3 regions of the Nakamurella sp. UYEF19 genome follow, and region 3 is predicted to be linked to each of the others. Evidence: riboswitches for the same ligand, from Rfam matches in the RefSeq annotation. Region 3 holds a riboswitch; each other region holds the start of a gene.
What was found. Region 3 has a riboswitch for S-adenosylmethionine ahead of thrC (threonine synthase). Riboswitches for the same ligand answer to the same signal wherever they lie in the genome.
Positions count from the first base shown of each region.

Region 1: it holds a riboswitch for S-adenosylmethionine, as region 3 does, so the genes downstream of both, ABIB25_RS16105 (LLM class flavin-dependent oxidoreductase) here and thrC (threonine synthase) in region 3, are expected to answer to the same signal.
Region 2: it holds a riboswitch for S-adenosylmethionine, as region 3 does, so the genes downstream of both, ABIB25_RS16425 (aminotransferase class V-fold PLP-dependent enzyme) here and thrC (threonine synthase) in region 3, are expected to answer to the same signal.

Region 1 is NZ_JBEPNO010000011.1:93,406-101,069, reverse strand. Features, by position in the region: gene ABIB25_RS16110 (NtaA/DmoA family FMN-dependent monooxygenase) at 1-499, opposite strand, end outside; gene ABIB25_RS16105 (LLM class flavin-dependent oxidoreductase) at 502-1,728, opposite strand; SAM riboswitch class IV at 1,806-1,918, opposite strand; SAM riboswitch class IV at 2,092-2,205, shown strand; gene ssuE (NADPH-dependent FMN reductase) at 2,513-3,634, shown strand; gene ABIB25_RS16095 (FAD/NAD(P)-binding protein) at 3,631-5,658, shown strand; gene ABIB25_RS16090 (LLM class flavin-dependent oxidoreductase) at 5,648-6,739, shown strand; gene ABIB25_RS16085 (DUF1684 domain-containing protein) at 6,773-7,591, shown strand; gene ABIB25_RS16080 (NADPH-dependent FMN reductase) at 7,591-7,664, shown strand, end outside.
Region 2 is NZ_JBEPNO010000011.1:162,197-169,860, forward strand. Features, by position in the region: gene ABIB25_RS16400 (beta-N-acetylhexosaminidase) at 1-1,588, shown strand, start outside; gene ABIB25_RS16405 (ROK family transcriptional regulator) at 1,614-2,870, shown strand; tRNA gene ABIB25_RS16410 (tRNA-Phe) at 2,892-2,968, opposite strand; tRNA gene ABIB25_RS16415 (tRNA-Asp) at 3,013-3,089, opposite strand; tRNA gene ABIB25_RS16420 (tRNA-Glu) at 3,115-3,187, opposite strand; SAM riboswitch class IV at 3,480-3,594, shown strand; gene ABIB25_RS16425 (aminotransferase class V-fold PLP-dependent enzyme) at 3,636-5,069, shown strand; gene ABIB25_RS16430 (MDR family MFS transporter) at 5,441-7,381, opposite strand; gene ABIB25_RS16435 (MarR family winged helix-turn-helix transcriptional regulator) at 7,381-7,664, opposite strand, start outside.
Region 3 is NZ_JBEPNO010000002.1:237,329-244,992, forward strand. Features, by position in the region: gene hemQ (hydrogen peroxide-dependent heme synthase) at 1-152, opposite strand, end outside; gene hemG (protoporphyrinogen oxidase) at 218-1,657, opposite strand; gene hemE (uroporphyrinogen decarboxylase) at 1,654-2,757, opposite strand; gene ABIB25_RS04270 (glutamyl-tRNA reductase) at 2,983-4,281, shown strand; gene thrC (threonine synthase) at 4,409-5,695, opposite strand; SAM riboswitch class I at 5,721-5,873, opposite strand; gene ABIB25_RS04280 (peptidylprolyl isomerase) at 5,966-6,640, opposite strand; gene holA (DNA polymerase III subunit delta) at 6,746-7,664, shown strand, end outside.

The DNA of each region.
Region 1 (7,664 bases), on a different contig from region 3:
CAGTCGCGTGCAGGAAGTTCCGGGCCCGGTCGTACCGCTCCTCCTGGGCGAGATAGCCGCCACGACGGAAGTTCTCGCCGGTGAAGGCGTCCCAGGAGGTGACGACGTTCCAGGCCGCACGACCGCGCGAGAGGTGATCGAGGGTGGCGAACTGGCGCGCGACGTCGTAGGGCTCGTTGAAGGTCGAGTTGATGGTGCCGGTCAGCCCGATCCGGTCGGTGACGGCCGCGAGTGCCGTCAGCACGCCGAAGGTGTCCGGTCGCCCGACGACGTCCAGGTCGTAGATCTTGCCGCCCTGCTCGCGCAGTCGCAGACCTTCGGCCAGGAACAGGAAGTCGAACTTGGCGTCCTCGGCGATCCCGGCGAACCGCTGGAACGACTCGAACTCGATGTGGCTGCCCGACCGTGGGTCGCTCCACACCGTGGTGTTGTTGACGCCCGGGAAGTGGGCGGCCAGGTGAATCTGCTTGCGTGGCCTTGTCTTGTCAGACCTTGTCATCTTCAGACCTTCTGCAGGGTCGAGTAGCGGTTGGCCGGGCGTTCCAGCCCGAGAAGTCCACGCAGGGAATCGGACTCGTAGGCGGTGCGGAACAGCCCGCGCTCCTGCAGTTCCGGGACGAGGCGGTCGACGATGGTCTCCAGATCGTCCGGAAGGGCCCCGGGACGCAGGCGATAGCCGGTGATGCCGGCGTCCTGCCAAGCGGCCAGTAGATCTGCGAGCTCGCCGGCCGACCCGGTGAAGATCAGCGCGTCCGAGGTGTAAGCGGCACCGGACAGCTTGTCCAGACGAGCCTTTCGGTCGGCGCCGGACTCCGCAGCGCTGTCGAGGAAGACCACCAGGTCGGCGTAGACCGCCAGCTCCTCAGTGTCACGTCCGACCGCCGACCGTTCCGTCCTGACCTGACGCACAATACTTGCTGCGTCAGCGATGTCGGTCGGTGTCACGAACACGATGTCCGCGGACCTCGCGGCGAATCGGTACGGCACCCGCTGGTGGGCGAGCGCCGTGACGATGGGCTGGCCCTGCGGTGACCGGGGGACGATCGACGGTCCCTTGACCGAGAAGTACCGGCCCTCGAAGTCGATGTAGTGCAGCTTGTCCCGGTCGATGAAACGTCCGGTCGCCGCGTCACGGATCTCGGCGTCGTCCTCCCAGCTGTCCCAGAGTCGCCTGATCACCTCGACGTAGTCGGCAGCTTCGTCGAAGAGATCCGAGACGGCCTGCTGGACAACCGGTTCCGCCAGGTTGTCCAGGGTGATCTCCGGGAGGTCCCGTCGGCCGAAGTGTGCCGCGGTCCGAGCGTCGGGGGAGACCTGGATGCGGACGCCGGCCCGTCCGGTGCTGACGTGATCCAGGGTGGCTATCGACTTCGACACGTGGAACGGTTCGGTGTGGGTGGCAAGGGCCGTCGGCACCAGCCCGATGTGACTCGTCAGCGGGGCCACCCGCGCCGCGATGAGCACGGCGTCGAGCCGCCCGGCAACCTGGTCGGTCCGCTCGTCGTTCCCGCCGGGCTGCAGCGGCGTCGCCGTCTGGAGGCCGAACGAGTCCTCCAACGTGACGAAGTCGGCCAACCCCCGCTCGGCGGTGCGGATGAGATCGAGCCAGTAGTCGGCGGTGAAGAGCTCCGTCGGGCGTGCCGCCGGCTCGCGCCAGGCGGCAGGATGCCAGCCCGCCCCGTCGAGGGCGATGGCCAGGTGAAGTGGTGTCTTGTTCGATGCGCTCACGCGGAAACCTCTTGATCGGGGACATCCGCCCTGTCGACCGTGCGGATCTGGGTAGGACGTGTCGACATCGTGGACACCACAAGCGCTTGCGGAGCCGGTCGGCGTCCGCCAGGTCATCACCTGGAGCACCCCGCCGCACATGGAGGGTTGCTGATCAACCAGCCAGGGCTTGTGGTTGACACTCATTACCTGCCAACAACGATAGCACCGGCCGATGTTCCCCGGCCCCCGGCCCGGAGCGTGGCGACTGAAACGCTTCACTCCGGAAGTGTTCCAGGAGCGCGGTTCTGGATGGGGCATCACGGGCGCTTCCGGACCGCAACGGGTTGACCCGCCGAACGCCCGTGGACTAACTTCGAAGCAGGTCATGAGACCCAGCGACAAGCTCCGGCTCGTTGGGCGGCAACCCTCTTCCACGGTGGGGTGCTCCGGATGACGACCAGGTGGTGCCCGACCCGGGCACCGCAAGCGTGTGGTGGCCTTCGGTCATCTGGACGGACGGAATCGTGTGAACGAGTCGAGGATCCCGAGGTCGCCGATCGGCGTCCGCCGTCGGCACGTCGACCTGGGGCGACTGTCCAGCGCGCTCTGTCCGGTCTGACCGGTTTTCCCTCCGGTTCTGACCAGTGCCCGTTACTGGGCTGCCCCGGCGGGAAACATTTGGCGGTCGATGTTGTTTTCCCCGGTGTGGAACCGGGGCAGCGTCGCCTCCAGTGAAATCGGAACGACTGCGAATCCGGCCTCCTCTCCCTCGCGGAGACGAGGCTCCGTCCCAGGGAGTGATATGTCCACCATCGTGACCATCGCGGGGAGCCCGTCGGTCAACTCGAGCACCGACGCGCTGCTGTCCTACGTCAGCCGGCGGATCACCGGGGCCGGCCACACCGTGCTGCCGGTGGTGATCCGGGACCTGCCCGCGCAGGCCCTGCTGAGCGCCGATGTCAACGACAGCGCGATCGCCGAGGCGGTCGAGGCGGTGGACGCAGCCGACGCCGTGGTCGTGGTGTCGCCGGTCTACAAGGCGGCGTACTCCGGCCTCTTGAAGGTATTCCTGGATCTGTTGCCGCAGAGGGCTTTCCGCGGTAAGGCCGTGCTCCCGCTCGTCACCGGTGGATCACCCGCCCACGTCCTCGCCGTCGACTACGCTCTGCGCCCGGTGCTGACCAGCCTGGGGGCCGACCACGTCGGGCAGGGGTGGTTCGTGCTCTCCTCCCACATCCGTGTCTACCCGGACGGCGGTGTGCTCATCGATCCGGCCTCCGCCGGCCCGGTGGCCGAGGTGACCGAGAACTTCCTGGCCGCGCTGGCCCGTCATTCCCCGGTTCAGTTGCCGCCCGGTCCGCGCCGGGTGTCGCCGGTGGCGGGTGACCCGGATCTGTCCGTCCTGTACGTCGAGCCGGGTGACCCGGAACTGGCGCCGCTGCTGGACGACCTGAGCGTCGAATACACCACCCGCTACGGCCGGGTTTCGGCCTACACCCAGCTCACCGAGGTCCCGGTGACCGACTTCCTACCGCCCGACGGCGCCTTCCTGGTGCTGACCGAGAACGGTGAGACGGTGGCCGGCGGGGCCATCCGTCGCTATGACGACGCGACGGCCGAGGTCAAGCGGGTCTGGACGTCCTCGCGTCACCGTCGTCGAGGACTCGGCCGGCGATTGATGGCGGAACTGGAGCGGGCTGCCCTCGACCTCGGCTACCGACGGATTCACCTCACCACCGGCCCGCGCCAACCGGAGGCGACCAAGCTGTACCTCGCGTCGGGGTATCAGGCGAGATTCGACGTCACGGCTGATCCGGAGACCATCGGCCCGCTGGCCTTCGCCAAGGAACTGGTCCCGGGTGCCGGTCTGGCCGACTGGGAGCAGCCCGAGCGTGAGCCCGAAACGGTCGGTGCCGGTCGATGAGCGCCCGATCGACGAGCGCCTGGTCGAATGGTGCGGAGAAGCCGAGCCTGGTGTTCGTCGGCGGCGGCCCGCGGACCGTCTCGCTGATGGAACGGATCGCGGCGAATGCCGACCTGATCCCGGCCGGTGGATTGGATGTGCACATCGTCGATCCGTTCCCGGTCGGCGGCGGCCGTATCTGGCGCCGCAACCAGTCGCCGCTGCTGTGGATGAACTCCGTCGCCAAGGACGTCACCGTTTTCCTCGACGAGTCGGTCGTGTGCGCCGGGCCGATCGTGCCCGGCCCGCCGCTCGACCAGTGGGTCGCCGGGGTTGGCCGTCAGGTGCTGATCGACAACGGACTCCGCGCGGCGGCCGATGCTTTCAAGGCGCACGACTTCGCCAGCCGCGAGATCCAGTCGCTGTACCTGTCGTGGACCTTCGAGAGCGTGCTATCCAGTCTGCCGGCCTCGGTGACGGTGACCCGGCACCTGCAACGGGCCGTCTCGGTGCGGGAGACCTTGCTGACCGGCGGTTCGCCTGACGGCGCTTCTGCCGGCACTTCGTCTGCGCGGCAGGCGGTCCGGCTGGCCGACGGCACGGCGCTGACCGCCGATCTGGTGGTCCTGGCGCAGGGGTACCTCGACCGTCACCCGACGCGCGCGGAGAAGGAACTGAGCGCCGCGGCGTCCGAGCACGACCTGGTCTACATCCCGCCCGGCTACACCGCCGACGTGGACCTGAGCGGTCTGCGGCCCGGTGCCGACGTGCTGGTGCGCGGTTTCGGCCTGGCGTTCATCGATGTGATGGTGCTGGTCTTCGAGGGTCGCGGTGGCCGCTTCGTCGAGGGTCACGAGGGCCTGACCTACCTTCCCGGCGGAGCGGAACCGGTGCTGCACGTGGGGTCTCGCCGGGGGGTGCCGTATCACGCCAAGCTCGGCTACTCGCTCGGGTCTGCCGCGCCGGTGCCGCCGGTGTACTTCACCCCGGCCGCGCTGGAGTCGTTTGGCCCCGACCATCCGGCGGACTTCCGGACCCAGCTCTGGCCGCTCATCGTGAAGGAGCTGACGGCTGTGCACTATCGCCGTCTCTTCGAATTCCACGCCGAGCGCACCCGCGTCGGATGGGAGGAGTTCTCGGCGGTGCTGGACCGTACCGACCCGACCGCCGTCACCGATCAGGACTTCGCCGACTACGTCGCATCGGCGGTGCCCGACCCGGCCGACCGGTTCGACCTGGCCGCGATCGACCGTCCGCTGGCCGGTCGGGAGTTCCCCGATCACGGCGCCCTTGCCGACGCGCTGGTCGGGGAGATCAGCGCCGACCTGGCCCGCCGGGCCGATCCCGCCTACTCGCCGGACCACGCCGTCTTCAACGGGCTGCTGACGGTCTACGGCGTGCTCGCGGGCGCCGTGGTCGGTGGCCGGGTCAGCGCGCAGGACCGGGTCCAACGCGTGGAAGGGGCTTTTCATGGCCTCTTCTCGTTCCTGGCCAGCGGCCCGCCGCCCCGCCGCCTGCACGAACTGCTGGCCCTCCACCGGGCGGGATTCATCGATTTCGTCGGACCCGACATGCAGGTCCGCGTCGAGAACGGCCGCTTCGTCGGCTCCTCGCCGGCCGTGGCCGGGACGGTGGAAGCCGACGCGCTGATCGATGCCCGACTGCCGCGTCCCGACGTCAGGGCCGCGTCCGACCCAGTCATCGCCCGGCTGCTCGCCGACGGCGAGGTCGCCGCGGAGGACTTGGTCGCCGAGGACGGCCGCAGCCTCGGCGGCGGTCAGTTGCTGGCCGACGCCAGTTGTCGCGCCGTCCGGGCAGATCGCACCGTGCACCCGACGAGATTCCTGCTCGGGCCATCGGTCTCCGGTTCCGCCGGGTCGGCGGGCTTCGCCCGTCCCGGTTTCAACGGCGCCGGCTTCCGCCAGAACGACCAGGTCGCACGGGAACTGCTGCGCCTCGCGGCTGTTCGGGGCATGGTGGCGACTGCGCCGGACCCAGACACTTCATCCCCTCTCAAGGAAAGCGAGTCCAGCCATGCCCGTTGAGTTCCTCGGAATTGCCGGTACCAACGACGCCAGCGAGGTGACCACCCGCACCGGCGGGAGTCTCGATCTCGACTACACCAAGCGGTTGGCTCGTGCCCACGAGGACAACGGTTGGGACAGAATCCTTTTCGCCTACCATTCCGGATCGCCGGATCCGGCGCCGGTAGCGGCCTTCGTCGCAGCGCACACCGAGCGCATCAACCTGGTGCTGGCCCAGCGGCCCAACGTCTCGGCCCCGACGTACGCGGCGAAGACGTTCGCCACCCTCGACCAGATCTCCGGCGGGCGGTTCGAGGTGCACTTCATCACCGGCGGATCGACGGCGGACCAGGCGGCCGAAGGCGATTACCTGGACAAGGATTCCCGCTACGAGCGCACCCGCGAGTACATCCAGATCGTCAAGCAGGCCTGGACCTCTCACGACCGGTTCGACTACGACGGCAAGTACTACCAGATCAAGGCCTTCGTCTCCGACATCTTCCCGGTCCAGCAGCCACGCCCGCGGGTGTCCTTCGGCGGTTCGTCGGCCGCCGCCTATGCCGTCGGTGCGGCCGAGTCCGACATCTACGCCCTCTGGGGTGAGCCACTGGCGGGAACGAAGGAGCAGATCGCGTCCATCGACGCTGCCGCGGCGACGGCCGGCAAGCCCCGGCCGACCTTGCAAGTGGCCTTTCGACCGATCATCGCGCCGACCGAGGAACTGGCCTGGGAGAAGGCCGAACGCATTCTCGGACGCATCAAGGACCACGCCGCCGGACGGCCGACCTTCCGTCGCTCGGGATCTCCCGAGAATGCCGGCTCGCAGCGCCTTCTCGCTGCCGTCGCGGAGGGTGAACGGCATGATCGCGCCCTCTGGACGGCGCCGACCGGACTGACCGGCGGAGGCGGGAACTCGACGGCCCTGGTCGGTACCCCGGAGACGGTGGCAGCGGCCCTGCTGGACTACTACGACCTCGGAGTCCGGATCCTCTCGGCCCGCGGGTACGACATCCTCGACGACGCCATCGATTTCGGTCGCTATGTGATCCCGCTGGTCCGCGACGAGGTCGCCCGCCGCGACCGCGCCACTGCAGCCGCCTGACATCCAGCAGTATCGATCCAACAGGAGCAAGAGATGACCACCACCCTGACGTCCGACTTCGTGAACGATTGGCAGACCTGGCATTCCGCTCGGGAACGAGCGCTGGCCACCCCGCACGGCTGGCTCAGCCTGACCAGCTTCCACTGGGTGCCGCAGGCCCCGTCGGCCCTGCCGGGGCTGCCCGGCCTCTTCTCCGTGCAGGACGGCCATGCGGTGCTCACCGCGACCGCGGATGACGGCTACACCGTCGTCGGCGACGAGAACGGACTGGCGGTGCCGGTGGACGGCACGGTGCGGGCCGAGGTCGCCGAAGCCAGGGCCCTGCAGTGGGTGTCGATCGGCGACGTGCAGATCGAACTGGCCCTCCGAGGGGGCCGCTATGCCATCCGCACCCGCGACCCGCAGGCCTCGGCGCTGCTCGGCTTCGCCGGCGTGCCGACCTTCGACATCGACGAGAAGTGGGTGGTGACCGGACACTTCGAGCCTTTCGACGCCCCTCGTCAGATCGAGGTGTCGACGGCCCGGGACGATCTGGTCCAGTCGATCACCGGCGTCGGGACGGTGACGATCGTCCTGCAGGGGCAGTCGGTCGAGTTGACGGTCACCGCGGGTGGCGCCGGTTCGCTGAATGTGCCGTTCCACGACGGGACGAACGGCGAGACGACCGCGCGCTGGCGCGCGGTCGCGACCACGGCTCCGGACGCCGACGGCCGGGTCACGATCGACTTCAATCGTGCGATCAACTTTCCGTTCTCCTTCTCCGACTTCGGCACCTGCCCGGCGCCGCCCGCCGGCAACGTCGTGCCGATCGCCGTCACCGCCGGGGAACTCGCGCCGGCGACTGCCGCGTGATGACAGCCGCGACACCGGAGGCAACCGAGACAGCCGCCGGGATTGGAGGGATCGGTGCGCCCGAGCAGAGTGC
Region 2 (7,664 bases), on a different contig from region 3:
CGGGCTGTTCAACGCCGTGCAGACACTCCGTCAGCTACTGCCGTCCTGGATCGACAGCCCGACACGGCGCTCCGGTCCGTGGACCATCTCCTCGACCAGGATCACCGACTACCCGCGCTACGCCTACCGCGGCATCATGCTCGACATCGCACGGCACTTCGAATCACCCGCCGTGGCCGAGGAACTCATCGACCAGGCATCGGCCTACAAGATCAACACCTTCCACCTGCATCTGAGCGACGACCAGGGATTCCGCATCGTCATCAACGGTTTTCCCCGCCTGACGTCGATCGGCGCCAAGGGGGCAGTGGGCACCGACGGTCGGACGGTGGATCCGGGCGGCTTCTGGACCCAGGCGCAGTACCGCTCGTTCGTCGCCTACGCCGCAGCACATTTCATGACGGTGATCCCGGAGGTCGACAGCCCCGGCCACACCAACGCGATCATCAATGCCGAATTCGGCGACACCGCCAATCCCTACCTCGACGGTCACCCGGCCGACATCAACTGCAGCACCAACCATCCGCCGGTGTGGAACTACACCGGCGACGTCGGCTACAGCGCACTCTGCCCGGAGAGCGCCAACACCTGGACCCTCCTGACGGCCATCGTCCAGCAGCTCGGCGCGATGTCCTCCAGCCGGTACTACGACCTCGGCGGCGACGAGACCCCGTCGACCACCCTGGCGGAGAACCGTTATGCGGCGCTGGTCAACCGTGAGGCGCGGATCGTCAAGGCGACCGGCAAAACTGCCATGGGCTGGGCCGAGATCTCCGGGCCAGGAACCACTCTCGCGCCCGGATCCGTCGCCGAGTACTGGAACCCGGCCTCCGGAAGCGATCCGGACACCGTCTCGGCCACCGATGCGGTCAAGAAGCACATGAAGATCGTCATGGCGCCGGCCACGCATGCCTACCTCGACCAGCGCTACACCGAGACGGTGCCGGCGGTGCTGGGCCAGACGTGGGCCTGCGAGAAGGGTTGCGACATCGACCAGTTCTACAACTGGGACCCGAGCACCTACGTCACCGGCGTGACCGACCACGACGTCATCGGGGTCGAGGGCGCGATGTGGACCGAGACGATCCGCAACCTGTCCGAGATCGACTACCTGGTGATGCCGCGCCTGTTGGCGCTGGCCGAGCTGGCGTGGTCGCCGAAGGTCACCCGGACGGTGAAAAGCCCGGCCTACCAGTACTTCCTGGGTCGTCTCGGCGCCCAGGGCGACCGCCTCCAGGCTGCCGGGGTGAACTTCTACCCGACCCCGGAGGTCCGGTGGCGGCTGGACCTGACGGCCGGTGCCGCCACCCTCGACCGGACCCGGACGGTGCAGGGCCCGCTGGCGACCGTGGCCGCTCCGGGCCGGACGACCGACACCCTGACGGTCAAGATCAACTGGGGTGACGGCCACAGCAGCCCCGGCACGCTCAGCGGGGATCCGGCGGTCAACACCTCGATCAACGGCCTCTACGCGGTGCAGGGCGACCACACCTACTCAGGTGCGGAATCCCACCGGGTCACCATCACCGTGTCGGCACCAGGGACGGCGACGGTCACCACGTCGGTCAGCTTGCGCAGCAACCGGTAACGACGGCCGTGCCATGATCTCCGGCATGGCATCCGGAATCGGTCTCAGGCGGCGCGGTCCGCTGGTGGTGACGACGTCGAGCGCCGTGCGGATCATCAACGAGCGCGCGGTCTTCGACGACATCGCCGGACGTCCGGAAGCCTCGGTGGCCGAACTCGTGGCCAGCACCGGCCTGTCGAAGCCGACGGTGACCCTCGCCGTCAACAACCTCGAGCGTCTCGGCCTGCTCGACCAGCAGGCCCGCCGCACCGGCAACACCGGTCGGACCCCGCGGGTCTACCGCATCCACGGCCGCGCCGGGACGGTGGTCGCCCTCGATGTCGGGCGCGCGTGGCTGCGCGTGGCGGTGGTGACGCTGGCCGGGGAGGTGCTGCAGCGGAGCGAGGTCAAGACGCGCCTGCGTTCCGGTCGGATCCTGCTCGACCAGATCGAGCAGGTCAGCCGGGACGCCGTCGAGGCGGCCCGGCGGCAGTGGGACGAGCTGACCCTCGTGGTCCTCGGCGGTCCCGGCGTGTTCGACGCCGAGAACGACATCATCCGCCTGGCACCGAATCTGCCCGGCTGGGAACGCACGGACACGGTGCCCGAACTACGGCGACGGCTGGGTGCCCCGCTGCAGATCGAGAACGACGTGAACCTGGCCGCGATCGCCGAGACGGCCCGCGGGTCGGGGCCCGACTTCGTCTTCGTCTCGGCGGGGACCGGCCTCGGCATGGGGATCGTGCTGAACGGACGGCTGCTGCGGGGTGCACAGGGCGCGGCCGGCGAACTGGCCTACCTGCCGTTCGCGCCGGGCGACCCAACCTTCAGCCCCGGTCACCGTCATCCGCGGTTGGAGACATCGGTCGCACCGCAGAGCATCGTCAACCGGGCCAGAGACGAGGGCCTGGCGGATGTTTCGTCGTCTGAGCAGGTCTTCGCAGCAGCACGGGCCGGGCAACCGGCGGCCGACCGCGCGGTCCTCGAGGAGGGCTACCACCTGGGGACCGTCATCGCGGCGGTGGTGGCCGTGATCGATCCGGGGAAGGTGGTGCTGGCCGGCGGGATCGGCCGCAACGGCGACCTGCTGCTCGGCCCGATCCGCAGCCGCCTCCGCGAGCTCGTGCCGCTGCGCCCGCCGGAGGTGACGGTGTCGGCCACCGGTCCGGACGGATCGCTGCTGGGCGCCATCGACGTCGGCGTGGCCGGGGCCCGTGACACCGCCTTCACGAGGGCCCAGCGCAGCGACCGCGGGCGGGACCAGGACTCAGCGCTGACGCAGAAAACCCCCAGCTCGCCGTAGCGGACTGGGGGAGTTCAGATGTGGTGGCCAGGGCCGGGATCGAACCGGCGACCTTCCACTTTTCAGGCGGACGCTCGTACCGACTGAGCTACCTGGCCTCAAACAACAGGCCGGACCCAGTGAACTGGACCCGGCCCGCGTTTGGCGACCCCGACGGGACTTGAACCCGCGACCTCCGCCGTGACAGGGCGGCGCGCTAACCAACTGCGCTACGGGGCCTTGAGGTGAAACAAGGCCTACTGCGTACCCCCAACGGGATTCGAACCCGTGCTGCCGCCGTGAAAGGGCGGAGTCCTAGGCCGCTAGACGATGGGGGCCTAGACGATGAAGCCGGGAACCGTTGAATCAAAAAACACCCGGCTCCAACGGCTGTCCGTTGGGAGCTACGGAAGCATACGACATCAGCGGACCGACCTCCAAAACGCCGAGGCAGCCCTGGCATCACCTGTCACGGATTGAGCGTGACCTGCGCAAACACCGTCGACTCGTGGACCCGACTCCACCGGAGCAGACGGCCCGGCGTCGGCCAGGTCACATCGAGCCCGCAGAAGTTGCGAAGAGACAGGGCTTCCGCACCTCGCGTCACCTCTGCTAGCGTCCTCCCTCGAAGGTCATGAGTGCCAGCGGATAGCTCCGGCTTGCTGGCCGGCAACCCTCCTACCGCGGTGGGGTGCCCCGGATGAAGACCTGGCTTGGTGCGAGGTGCATCCGGCAAGCGCGGGCCCCTGGTCTATCCGGTGGTCCGAAGGACCCTGAGGATCTTTGATGACCGCTGTTCTCGACCGTCCCGACTGGATTTCCGCGACGTCAGCCGCCGAACGGCCCCGCTGGTGCGCCGAATCCCCCGTCGCTCCCGCCCACGGAGTCGTCCACCCGCACGCTCCCGGGCTGGACATCGTCGGCGCCCACTCGCAGGTCCCGCTGGCCGGTGGCGGCCAGGTGGAGTACGCCAACCTCGACCACGGCGCCTCGGCTCCGGCGTTGCGAATCGTCCGCGACACCGTCGACGCGCTGCTCGAGCGGTACGCCAGCGTCCACCGCGGCGCCGGCTGGCACTCGAAGGTCTGCACGTCGCTCTACGAGGGCTCCCGCGCACCGATCCGCGACTTCGTCGGTGGGCGCGCTGACGACGTCGTCCTGTTCACCAAGCACACCACCGACTCCTTCAACCTGCTGGCCCACTGCCTGCCGACGCGGACCACGGTCGTCGTGTTCGAGACCGAGCACCACGCCGCGTTGCTGCCCTGGAACCGTCCGGGGATCAACGTGGTGCGGTTGGCCGCCCCGTCGTCGCCGGCCGAGGCCGTCAGTGCCGTCGATGACGCGCTGCGCACCCGCCCCGCCGGCCCGGCTCTCCTGGTCGTCACCGGCGCGTCCAACGTCACCGGCGAGATCTGGCCGGTCCGGGCGCTGGCCGCGGTGGCTCGCTCCCGTGGAGCCAGGGTCGCCCTCGACGCGGCCCAGCTGGCGCCGCACCGCCCGTTCTCGATCGCCGAGCTCGGTGTCGACTACGTCGCCCTGTCCGGCCACAAGCTCTATGCCCCTTACGGTTCCGGCGCATTGGTCGGTCGCGCGGATTGGCTGGCCGCGGCCGACCCGTACCTGATCGGCGGCGGCGCGACGGCATCCGTTACCGATGACGAGACTACGTGGAAGCCGCTCCCGGACCGTCACGAGGCCGGTTCGCCGAACGTTCCGGGTGCGGTCGCGTTGGCCACGGCGTGCCACGTGCTGGCCAAGGCGGACCGACCATCGCTGGCCGCGAGCGAGCAGTCGCTGACCGACGTGCTCCGCGACGGTCTCCGCGAGATCCCCGGTGTAACAGTGCATTCCCTTTTCGGTGGGCAGGTGGAGACCATCGGCGTCCTCACGTTCACCATCGCCGGCCAGTCATCAGCCGTGGTCGCCGCGGCCCTGTCGGCCGAGCACGGCATCGGGGTCCGCGACGGCGCGTTCTGCGCGCAGCCGTTGGTGCGCAAGTTGCTGGGTGCGGCTGGTTGCAACGTCGAGGACGGCACCGGTCACGCGATCCGGGCCTCGGTCGGTCTCGGCACCACCACCGAGCACGTCGACCGTCTGGTCGGCGCGGTGGAATCCATTGCGGCACAGGGCCCGCGCCGCCGTTACCTCTCGGTGGACGGCCGCCCGACGCCCGCCGTCGACGACCGCCGGCTCCCGTTCATCGCCCCCTGGCAGTAACAGCCCCGCCGCGCGGCGACCTACGCGTACTCCGCGCATACCGTTCTGCCCGGCGCATACGGTTGAGCCCGAATTCCTCGTCCAAGCGGCGATTTCGGTCACTTCCGTATGCGCGGCGCACTTCTGCATGGGCTGAAGCGAGGAGCGGCGGCGCCGGGGCGGGCGGCCCGCGAGAGGGTTCCGCGCTGCGCATACGGTTCTGACCAAATTCGTTGCCAACGCGGCGATTTCGGTCGCTTCCGTCTGCGCAGCGCAGTTCCGTCTGCGCAGCGCACTTCTGTATGCGCAGCGCAGTTCCGTCTGCGCAGCGCAGTTCCGTATGCGCAGTGCACTTCCGTATGCGCAGTGTTCGTCAGGGATTCTGCGCTGGATCAGGCCTCGTGCTTGCCGTGATCGGTTCCGGATCCCACGCTCTGGCCGTTGGCCAGGAGGTCAGACTCGGCGATCAGATCGGCCACCGCGACGTGCTCGCCCGTTGCCTCCGGCGAATGTGCCGGAACGTGGTGGCCGGCAGTGCCGTCCACGGATTCCGATGGCGCGGACGCGGGAACACCCTGACCGCCCACATCCGAGGCGGCCCCGGCGGATCCGAGAGTGGCCGTCGCCGTTGCGGTGGCGGTCGTTCCGGCCGGGGTCGGCAGGGTCTCGGCGTCGAGGCTGGCCTGCTCCATCTGCGTCTCCTGCAGCGCGGACATGGTGCGCAGCGGAACCTGCTTGATCATCGTGACCAGCCCGAAAGCGATCGCCATGCAGATCGCACCGCAGATGTAGACCACGTGCGTCGAGCTGACGAATCCGACCTGGTAGGGGTGCGCGATCAGCGGATCGATCTTGCTCAGGAAGGACGAGTCGATCGTCAACTGACCACCGAGCGACCCGAGGTAGGACTGGACGGGTTGACCGGCAGCAGCTGCCGCCTTGCCTGCCGCCTGCTGGAACGAGGGGTCGGCCGAGGACACCCTGACCGCCTTGCCGATGTTGTCCGGCAGCGTGTTGAAGAGCAAGGACAAGAAGACGCCGACACCCAGCGTTCCGCCGAGCTGACGGAAGAAGGTCGCGGACGAGGTGGCGACACCGATGTCCCGGGCCGGCACCGAGTTCTGCACGGCGATGAGCAGGGTCTGCATGCACAGCCCCAACCCGAGACCGACGAGCGCGAAGTAGACGGCCAGCTGTGGGTAGTTGGTGGTGACCTTGATCGTCAGGAGCAGCAGGAACGCCACCACCAGGATCGCCGTACCCATCACCGGGAAGATCTTGTACTTGCCGGTCCTGGAGGTGAGCTGGCCGGAGGCGATGGCGCCTACCATCAGGCCCACCATCAGCGGCAGCAACTGCAGGCCGGACTGGGTCGGAGTCACACCCTTCACCAACTGCAGGTAGAGCGGGAGCATCGAGATGGCGCCGAACATACCGACACCGACGAGGGCGTTGACGCCAAGGCCGATGCTGAAGGTCGGGGCCTTGAACAGCCGCATCGGGATCAGCGCTTCGTCCTTCATCTTGAACTCGACGAAGATGAATGCGGCGACTCCGACGATCGCAACAGCGATCAGGCCGAGGATGCGTCCCGAGGCCCAGCCCCAGGCGCTCCCCTGCTCGGCGACGATGAGGATCGGGACGATGCCGATGACGAGAGCCAGGGCGCCCCACCAGTCGATGCGGTGGTTACGACGGACGTGCGGGATGTGTAGCACCTTGTAGACGACGACCAGGGCAATGGCCCCGATCGGGACGTTGACCAGGAAGACCCAGCGCCATCCGGCGATGCCCAGGATGCTGCTGCTGCCCGCGAAGAACCCTCCGACCAGCGGCCCGATCACCGAGGAGGTGCCGAACACGGCGAGGAAGTAGCCCTGGTACTTGGCCCGTTCGCGGGGAGGCACGATGTCGGCCAGCACGGCGAAGGCCATCGAGAACAGACCACCGGCTCCGATGCCCTGGAAGGCGCGGAAGGCCGCCAGCATCGGCATCGACGTGGCGAACGAGCTCGCCGCCGACCCGACGATGAAGATCGAGATGGCGAACAGGAACAGGGGGCGCCGGCCGTAGATGTCCGACAGCTTGCCGTAGAGCGGGGTGGTCACCGTCGAGGTGATCAGGTACGCGGTCGTCACCCAGGCCTGGATGTTCAACCCGTGCAGGTCGTCACCGATGGTCCGGATGGCCGTGGAGACGATCGTCTGGTCGAGGGCGGCCAGCAGCATGCCCAGCAGCAGGCCGACCAGGATGGTGAGGATCTGTTTGTGGGACAACCCCGCCGGACTGGGCGGGGCCACGCTCTTCGGCGCGGATGTTTCGGTGGTGGCCATCAGTTGGACCTCTCGGTGCTGGCTTGCGGGTGTGGTGGTGTCGCTGCTTGTTGTTCGGGCAGCACGGGTTTCGGGTTCTGGAGGGAATGCGTCCGGCTCATCGTGTGGATGACCTCGTCGCGGCGGGATTCGAGCCGGTTGGTGTAGCAGCGGAGCAGTCGGAGGAAGTCGCTGCGGTCGAGATCCGGCCAATCGGCGATCATCGGCTCGATCATCTGGCCGCGGTTGACGAAGTGCTCCTGCACCCGCGTCACGCCCAGTTCGGTCGGCACGAGGATGGACG
Region 3 (7,664 bases):
TCCGGGGCGTCCAGCTCGCCGATGCGGGAGTACACGGAGAACCCGGTGTAGCGGATCCCCTCGTTGATCGCCCGCGCGCTCGTCTTGGCCCGGGTTGCAGGTTCGGTCACCGCGCCGGCCGGGGCGGAGGTGACGGCATCGTCGTTGCTCATGCTTTCCATCCTCCCCCAGTCGCCGCCGGACGTCCGCCCCCGGCCGTGTGTCGTACCTGACGTCGTCAGCGGGATTGAGCGCCCTGGCCCGAGGACAACACCGCTCGGCCGACGGTCCTGGCGTCGGACACCACGGCTGCGAGACCGGTACCGGCGACCACCGAACCGGCCAGGTGGAGGCCGGGCCGGGCTGCGACCTGCGTACGCAGCCGGTCCATCTCCGCCCGATGTCCCGGTTCCGGTCGTGGCAACGCCGAACTCCAGCGGACCAGGGCCGAGTCGGCCAGCGCCGAGTGGTCGAGACGCACCCCGGTCAGCGTCCCTGCGTCGGCCAGCGCCAGCGTGGTCAGGTCTCTTTCGTCGAGCGGATGGGCCTCTTCGGCAACTGTGGTGCCCCGTCCGTAGGACAGGCGCAGGACGTGCCGGGACGGCCCGGCCCGCTCCGCCAGCCAGGCCCACTTGGCGGTGGCATGGGTGAGGGCCTTCGCGCTCACGCCTCTGGCGTGCCGGGACACCAGGATGCCGGTGCCTCTCGGATGCCGATCAAGCCCCGCGTGATCGACCACCAACGTCACCAGCAGCACGTCGCTGGTGGCGGCAGACGTTGCCGGTGCCGGGATGCCGGCGGAGTCGAGCAGGGACACCGCGGCGGGTCCGGGCACTGCGAGAACCACGGTGTCGGCCAGACGGTCACCGACCGAGGTGGTCACCTGCCAGCCGTCCTCCCGAGGCCGGACACCGGCCACGTCGACCCCGGTCAGGACGGTGCCGCCGAGCGCCTCCACTTGCTCGCGCAGCGTCACCACCAGGGAGTACAGGCCTCCGCGCAGACCGGCCACGGCCGAGCCGGGACGCGCGCCACTGCCGCGCAGCCGCTGCACCGCACCGGCCAGGGATCCGGCCTCGCGCAAGGCGCCGCGCAACCTGGGTTGGACCGCATCGACGTCCAACTCGTCGGGATCGGTGGAGTACACACCGCCGGCCACCGGCTCGACCAGACGGTCGACGACCCTGCGGCCCATCCGGCTGCCCACCAGGGCGCCCAGACTGGCGGAATGGGCGCCTGATCCCGCTGGCAGCAGACGATCCAGCCCGGCGCGGAGCGAGCCGCCGAGACCCAGCACCCGCCGCACGTCGGCGGCCAGCGGATGGGCCGGGATGCCCAGGAGCGCGGCGGTCGGCAACGGGGCGGAGCCTCCGGCGTACCGGACCCAGGCGCCGACCGGGTTCGGCGACACGATCGCATCGCCCAGTCCCAGGTCGTCGATCAGGTCGGCCACCGAGGTGGTCGCCGTGGCGTAGGACTCGGCGCCCGCATCCAGTTCCAGGCCGCCGACCAGGTGGGCCGCGATGCATCCACCCACGGTGGGGCCTGATTCCAGCAGCAGCGGGGGACGGCCGGCCCTGGCCAGTTCCCAGGCGACGACGAGGCCCGCGATGCCGCCCCCGACGACGACCGGCACCGTCCGGGCCAGGTCTCCCCGCAGGGCGACCGGACCTGTCATGGTTGGTCGTGGATGAACGCGACGAGCCGGGTGAGCACGTCCGGATCGGTATCCGGCGGCACCCCGTGGCCCAGGTTCAGCACGTGCCCCGGCGCCGTCGCGCCAGCCGCGATCGCCTCGAGAGTGGCGGCGTACAGAGCCTTGTCGCCGGCAAAGAGCAGCGCGGGATCGATGTTGCCCTGCAGTGGCGTCGTCCCGCCGAGACGTGCGTTGGCCACGTCGAGGGGCACCCGGTGGTCGACACCCATGACGTCGGCACCGGTGTCGCGCATGGCGGCGAGCAGTTCGCCGGTGTTCACGCCGAAGTGCACCTTGGGCACCGGGAGATCGGCGACCGCGGCGAAGACGTCTGCGGAATGACGGGCGACGAAGCGCTGGTAGTCGGCCAGGGACAGGCCGCCCGCCCAGGAATCGAAGAGTTGCACCGCAGAGGCGCCCGCCAGGATCTGCGCTCGAAGGAACGACCCGGTCACCCGCGCCACCCAGCCGGCCAGGGCGTGCCAGGTGTCCGGGTCGGCGTGCATCAACGCCTTGGTGCGCAGGTGTTCCCGGCTGGGGCCACCCTCGACCAGGTACGAGGCAAGGGTGAACGGTGCGCCGGCGAAACCGATCAGGGGGGTGCCGCCGAGCGCTTCGACGCAGTTCGCCGCGGCGGCGATGATCGGTGCGAGCGCGGTCGGGTCAAGTTCGGGTAGCGCAGCGACGTCGGCCGCCGTCCGGATGGGGGAGTCGACCACCGGTCCGGTCCCGGGGACGATCTCCACCCCGATCCCGGCCAGCTTCAGCGGCACCACGATGTCGCTGAACAGGATCGCAGCGTCGACGTGATGGCGTCGGACGGGTTGCAGGGTGATCTCGGCGGCCAGGTCCGGCGTCAGACAGGCCTCGAGCATTCCGGTCCCGGTGCGGACGGCGAGGTATTCCGGCAACGACCGGCCGGCCTGCCGCATGAACCAGACCGGATGCCCGGTCGTCTGCTCGCCACGGTAGGCGGTGAGCAGCGGGGCGGCACCGGTGCGGCCGTCCCGCAACGGGTGGGCGGCCGGAAGCGCGAGGTCGGTGTGGAGGTCCTGATCGGAACCGGATGCATGCGTCGTCATGATGCTGCCATCGTCCCACCTGGCCGGAGCAGCCGACCGAGGTCGGTCGTCGACTTAGGTGACCCTTGGTGAGCTACCTCTCCCGCGCGTTCCGTTTGACGCGCAAGGCGAGAGATCCTGCACGTCACGCCGGGGTGCGACCGGGTTTCCCTGGTGGGTCCGGGTACTGCCGGGTGAGCATCACCTTTCCTCGTTGTGGCTGGTCAGAACGGTACGATGGAGAACATGCTCATGGTTCTCGGCGCCAGCCATCACGATCTTGAGCTGACCCAGTTGGAGCGTCTCTCGGCCGGTCCCGAGTTGTTGGCGCAGTCCCTGCGACAGCTCGGCGCCGAGCCCGACGGAGCCATCTCCGGCACCGTCCTGCTGGCCACCTGCAACCGACTCGAGATCTACGTCGACGCCGATCGGTTCCACGACGCGATCGACGCCGTCACCGATCGGGTGGCTCAGGTCGCCGGCATCTCACCGGCCGACGTCGCCGGCCTGCTCAAGGTTCGGGTCGGCGCTCCGGTGGCCGCGCACCTGTTCACCGTCGCCGCCGGTCTTGACTCCATGGTCGTCGGCGAGGCGGAGATCTCCGGTCAGGTGTCCAGGGCTTTGTCCTCCGCCCAGCAGACCCACACCACCACCCCGGTGCTGAACGCGCTCTTCCAGTCCGCCGCCCGGACGGCCAAGCAGGTCGCCGCCGGCACCGGACTCGGCTCGGCCGGTCGGTCGGTTGCGTCCGTGGCCATCGACATCGCGGTGGCCGAACTGCCATCCGTAACGGATGACGACGACCGGCCGAGCAACTCGCTCTCCACCGCGACCTGCCTGATCATCGGCACCGGCGCCTACGCCAGGGTGGTGGCGGCCGCTTTGCGGGCCCGTGGCTGCACCCGACTCCAGGTGTTCTCGCCCAGTGGACGGGCCGACTCGTTCGCGGCCACCCACCACGCCGAGATCGTTGCGCCGGGGCAATTCGCCGAGGCCATCGGCAAGGCAGATCTGGTGGTGGCCTGCAGCGGCACCACCGGCGGGGTGCTCGACGTCAGTACGGTCACCGCGGCCCTCTCCGGTCGCGAACATCCATTGCAGGTGGTGGATCTGGCGCTGCTGCCCGACGTCTCGGCCGGCGTGCGGGCATTGCCCGGAGTCCAGGTCGTCGACCTGCGCACGGTGTCCCACGCAGCGGCCCCGGAACATCGGGAAGCCATCTCGGCCGCCCAGGACGTGGTCATCGCCGCCGTCGCCCGTTTCGAGGACGATCAGGCCATCCGCACGCTCGACCCGGCGGTTGTCGCACTGCGGCAACATGTCTCGGTCGCGGTGGAGAAGGAGATGACGCGGCTCCGGGCGAAGTACGACAACGACGTGGCCGCCGAGGTCGAGCTCGCCATGCACCGGGTTACCCAGTCGCTCCTGCACACCCCCACGCTTCGAGCCCGCGAGCTGGCCCGGACCGGCGACAGTGCCGGGTACCTGCAGGCCCTGCACACGCTGTTCGGCATCGAACTTCCGGACGGCCCCCAGCAGCACTGACCGGCTCTTGCCGCGTCACAGTCGAAATGCTGCGCCTCGACGAGTCCGGACGACACAACGGCTCGGCTCCCACCGAGGTGGGTACCGGGCCGTGTTGCCGTGCGGTCGATCAGGGAAGTCCTGTCGATCAGGCAAGACCGGTCTGCTCGAAGGCGGCCAGCGTGGCCGGGATGGTGGCGGTCGGTCCGACGACATGGGCGATGGCGTCGAGGGTCTTCAGTCCGTCACCGGTGTTGAAGATGACCGTCTCGGCCTCCGGATCGAGCTGACCGGAGGCGAGCAGCTTGCGCAGGACGGCAACCGTGACACCACCGGCGGTTTCGGCGAAGATGCCTTCTGTCCGGGCCAGGAGCTTGATGCCTTCGATCACTTCTTCGTCGCTGACGTCCTCGATGCCGCCGCTGGTGCGGTTGACGACGTCGAGCACGTACGGGCCGTCCGCCGGGTTGCCGATGGCCAGAGACTTCGCGATGGTGTCCGGACGGACCGGCTGGATGAAGTCGCGGCCCTCCTTGAACGCAGTCGACACCGGGTTGCAACCGGTGGCCTGCGCGCCGAAGACCTTGTAGGCGGATTCGTCGACGAGGCCGAGGGAGATCAGCTCCTGGAACCCCTTGTCGATCTTGACCAGCTGCGCGCCCGAGGCGATCGGGATGACGACCTGCTGCGGCAGACGCCAGCCGAGCTGCTCGGCGACCTCGTAGCCGAGTGTCTTCGAGCCCTCTGCGTAGTAGGGACGGACGTTGACGTTGACGAACGCCCAGTCCTCCTGCTCGCCGGCGATCTCGCCCGCGAGGCGGTTGATGTCGTCGTAGTTGCCCTCGACGGCGATCAGCGTGCCACCGTAGGCGGCCGTCGTCAGGATCTTCTGCTGTTCCAGGTTGGACGGGACGAACACCACGGAGCGGATACCGGCCCGGGCAGCTGCGGCCGCGACGGCGTTGGCCAGGTTCCCGGTGGACGGACAGGCCAGCACCTTGAACCCGAGTTCGCGGGCGGCGGCCAGCGCGACGGCGACGACACGGTCCTTGAAGGAGTGCGTCGGATTACCCGAATCGTCCTTCACCCACAGGGTTTTCATTCCCAGCTCGCGGGCCAGGTTGTCCGCGCGGACCAACTTCGTCCCGCCGGGGTTGATGTTCGGTGTGTCGGCGATGCCGGCCGGGACGGGCAGCAGCGGCGCGTACCGCCAGATGTTCTGCGGCCCGGCTTCGATCTGTGCGCGAAGAGCCTCGCCGGACAGGCTGAACTCGTAGGCGACCTCCAGCGGGCCGAAACACTCGGTGCACGCGTAGTAGGGCCCGAGGGCGATCCGGTTTCCGCACTCGCGACAGGACAGCGCAACGGCCGGACCGAGGTCGACGGGTTGCGGGGACGATCCGACGGAGGATGGGGTGGTGGAGGCAGAGCTGATGACAGCAGTCACGACGAGGCCTTTCGTCTCATCTTTCCCGCCGGAGCGGGACGGACGGGGCACCTGCTGACGACCGGCCTCGATGTCGGAGGCTGGGCCTCTACAACGAGAAGGAGATCATCATCAGTGGTTGCCGGGGCTTCATCGGGCCGTATCCCTCTGCCCCTCTGGATGAGTGGAGATTCAGTTGTCCGGCCAGACTAGCGCACGACTCGCGGGCGGCGCACCGAGCGAGGTCCGGGCGGCCCGCAGCGCCGACTCCAAATCGCTCTAGGAAACGGTGACCTTGCTGATGGTGACCGGGGATGCGGGAGTGCCGTCGTCGCTGCCGTCCGAGACACCGGCAGCGGCGATCTTGGTCAGCACGTCGAGGCCACCCGTGATGGTCCCGAAGACGGTGTAGTCCGGGTTCAGCTGGGAGTCGCCATAGACGAGGAAGAACTGGGATCCGTTGGTATTTGCTCCCGAGTTGGCCATGGCCACGGTGCCCGTCGGGTAGGTCATCGAGGCGTTGGTCTCGTCGGCGAAGCTGTAGCCGGGACCGCCGCCGCCCGTTCCCGACGGGTCGCCGCACTGCAGCACCTTGAGCGAGGCCGAGGTCGTCAGGCGGTGGCAGGTGGTGCCGTCGAAGTAGCCCGACGACGCCAGGTGCACGAAACTGCCGATGGTGCAGGGTGTTTTCGATTTGTCCATGGCGATCGTCACCGATCCCGACCCGAGGCCGATGGTGACCGTCGCGGTTCCGGTATTCGGTTCGACGCCCGCCGGAGGTGTCGCCGCCTTGGCTGCGGTCCCTTTCTCGGGATACGAGCACGTGGCCGTTCCCGCGGCCGCCGGAGCCGGGGTGGAACTCGCGCACGAGGTCGCCAGGACGAGGGACACCAGCAGGGCGGTGAGCAGACGGAACGAGCGCAAGGGGAGACCCTCCAGCAGATCGGACGACATCGGAGTACACGGACGCATGCCGCACGCAGCGCGGGCACACCAGGAACCCTAGTGATCGTCGCGTGATTCAGAGGTGTTGTCGGTGGGGCCTGAGAGGATGCAGTGGTGCCCTCTCCGACCGTCGATGCGCTGTCCTCACCACTCGTGCTCGTCCTGGGCGACGAGCAGCTGCTGGTGGATCGCGCCGTCAGCACGGCGGTGAAGGTGGCCCGCCGCGCCGACCCGGACGTGGAGCGACGGGAGGCCCTTGCGACGGCGATCTCCCCAGTGGAGTTCGAGGATCTGGTGGCGCCCAGTCTGTTCGCCGAGCCGCGCGTGGTGGTGATCCGGCAGGCCCACGAGTCGTCGAAGGAGATCGCCGCCGCGCTCGTCGACTACTCCGGCGATCCGGTGGAGGGTGTCGTCCTCGTCGTCCAGCACAACGGCGGCGCTCGCAACAAGCCTCTGGCTGACGCCCTGCGGAAGGCCGGTGCGGCCCTGATGACGTGCGCCAAACTGACGAAACCTGCGGAGCGGATCGACTTCGTCCGTCACGAGATCAGGTCCGCCGGCGGCACCACCACGCCGGATGCGGTCGCCGCGATCGTCGACGCCGTGGGCTCCGACCTGCGAGAGCTCGCTGCCGCGGCCAGCCAGCTGGTCGCTGACACCGGTGGTCTGGTCGACGAGTCGGCGGTGCGGCGGTATCACCGTGGCCGTGCCGAGGTCACCGGCTTCGCAGTCTCGGACATGGCCGTCGCGGGAGATGTGCCGGCCGCGCTCGAGGCACTGCGGTGGGCGATGGGAGTCGGCGTTGCGCACGTACTCGTCGCCGACGCGCTTGCGGATGGGATCCGCACGGTCGCCAGGGTTTCGGGCGCGCGGCCGGGCAACGGATTCGCGTTGGCCGGCGAGCTGGGCATGCCGCCCTGGAAGATCGACCGCGCGAGGACGGCGGCGCGATACTGGACCGAAGCCGGCCTGGCGCGGGCGATGGAGGTGGTCGCCGACCTGAACGGCGCCGTGAAAGGCCTTGCCGCCGACG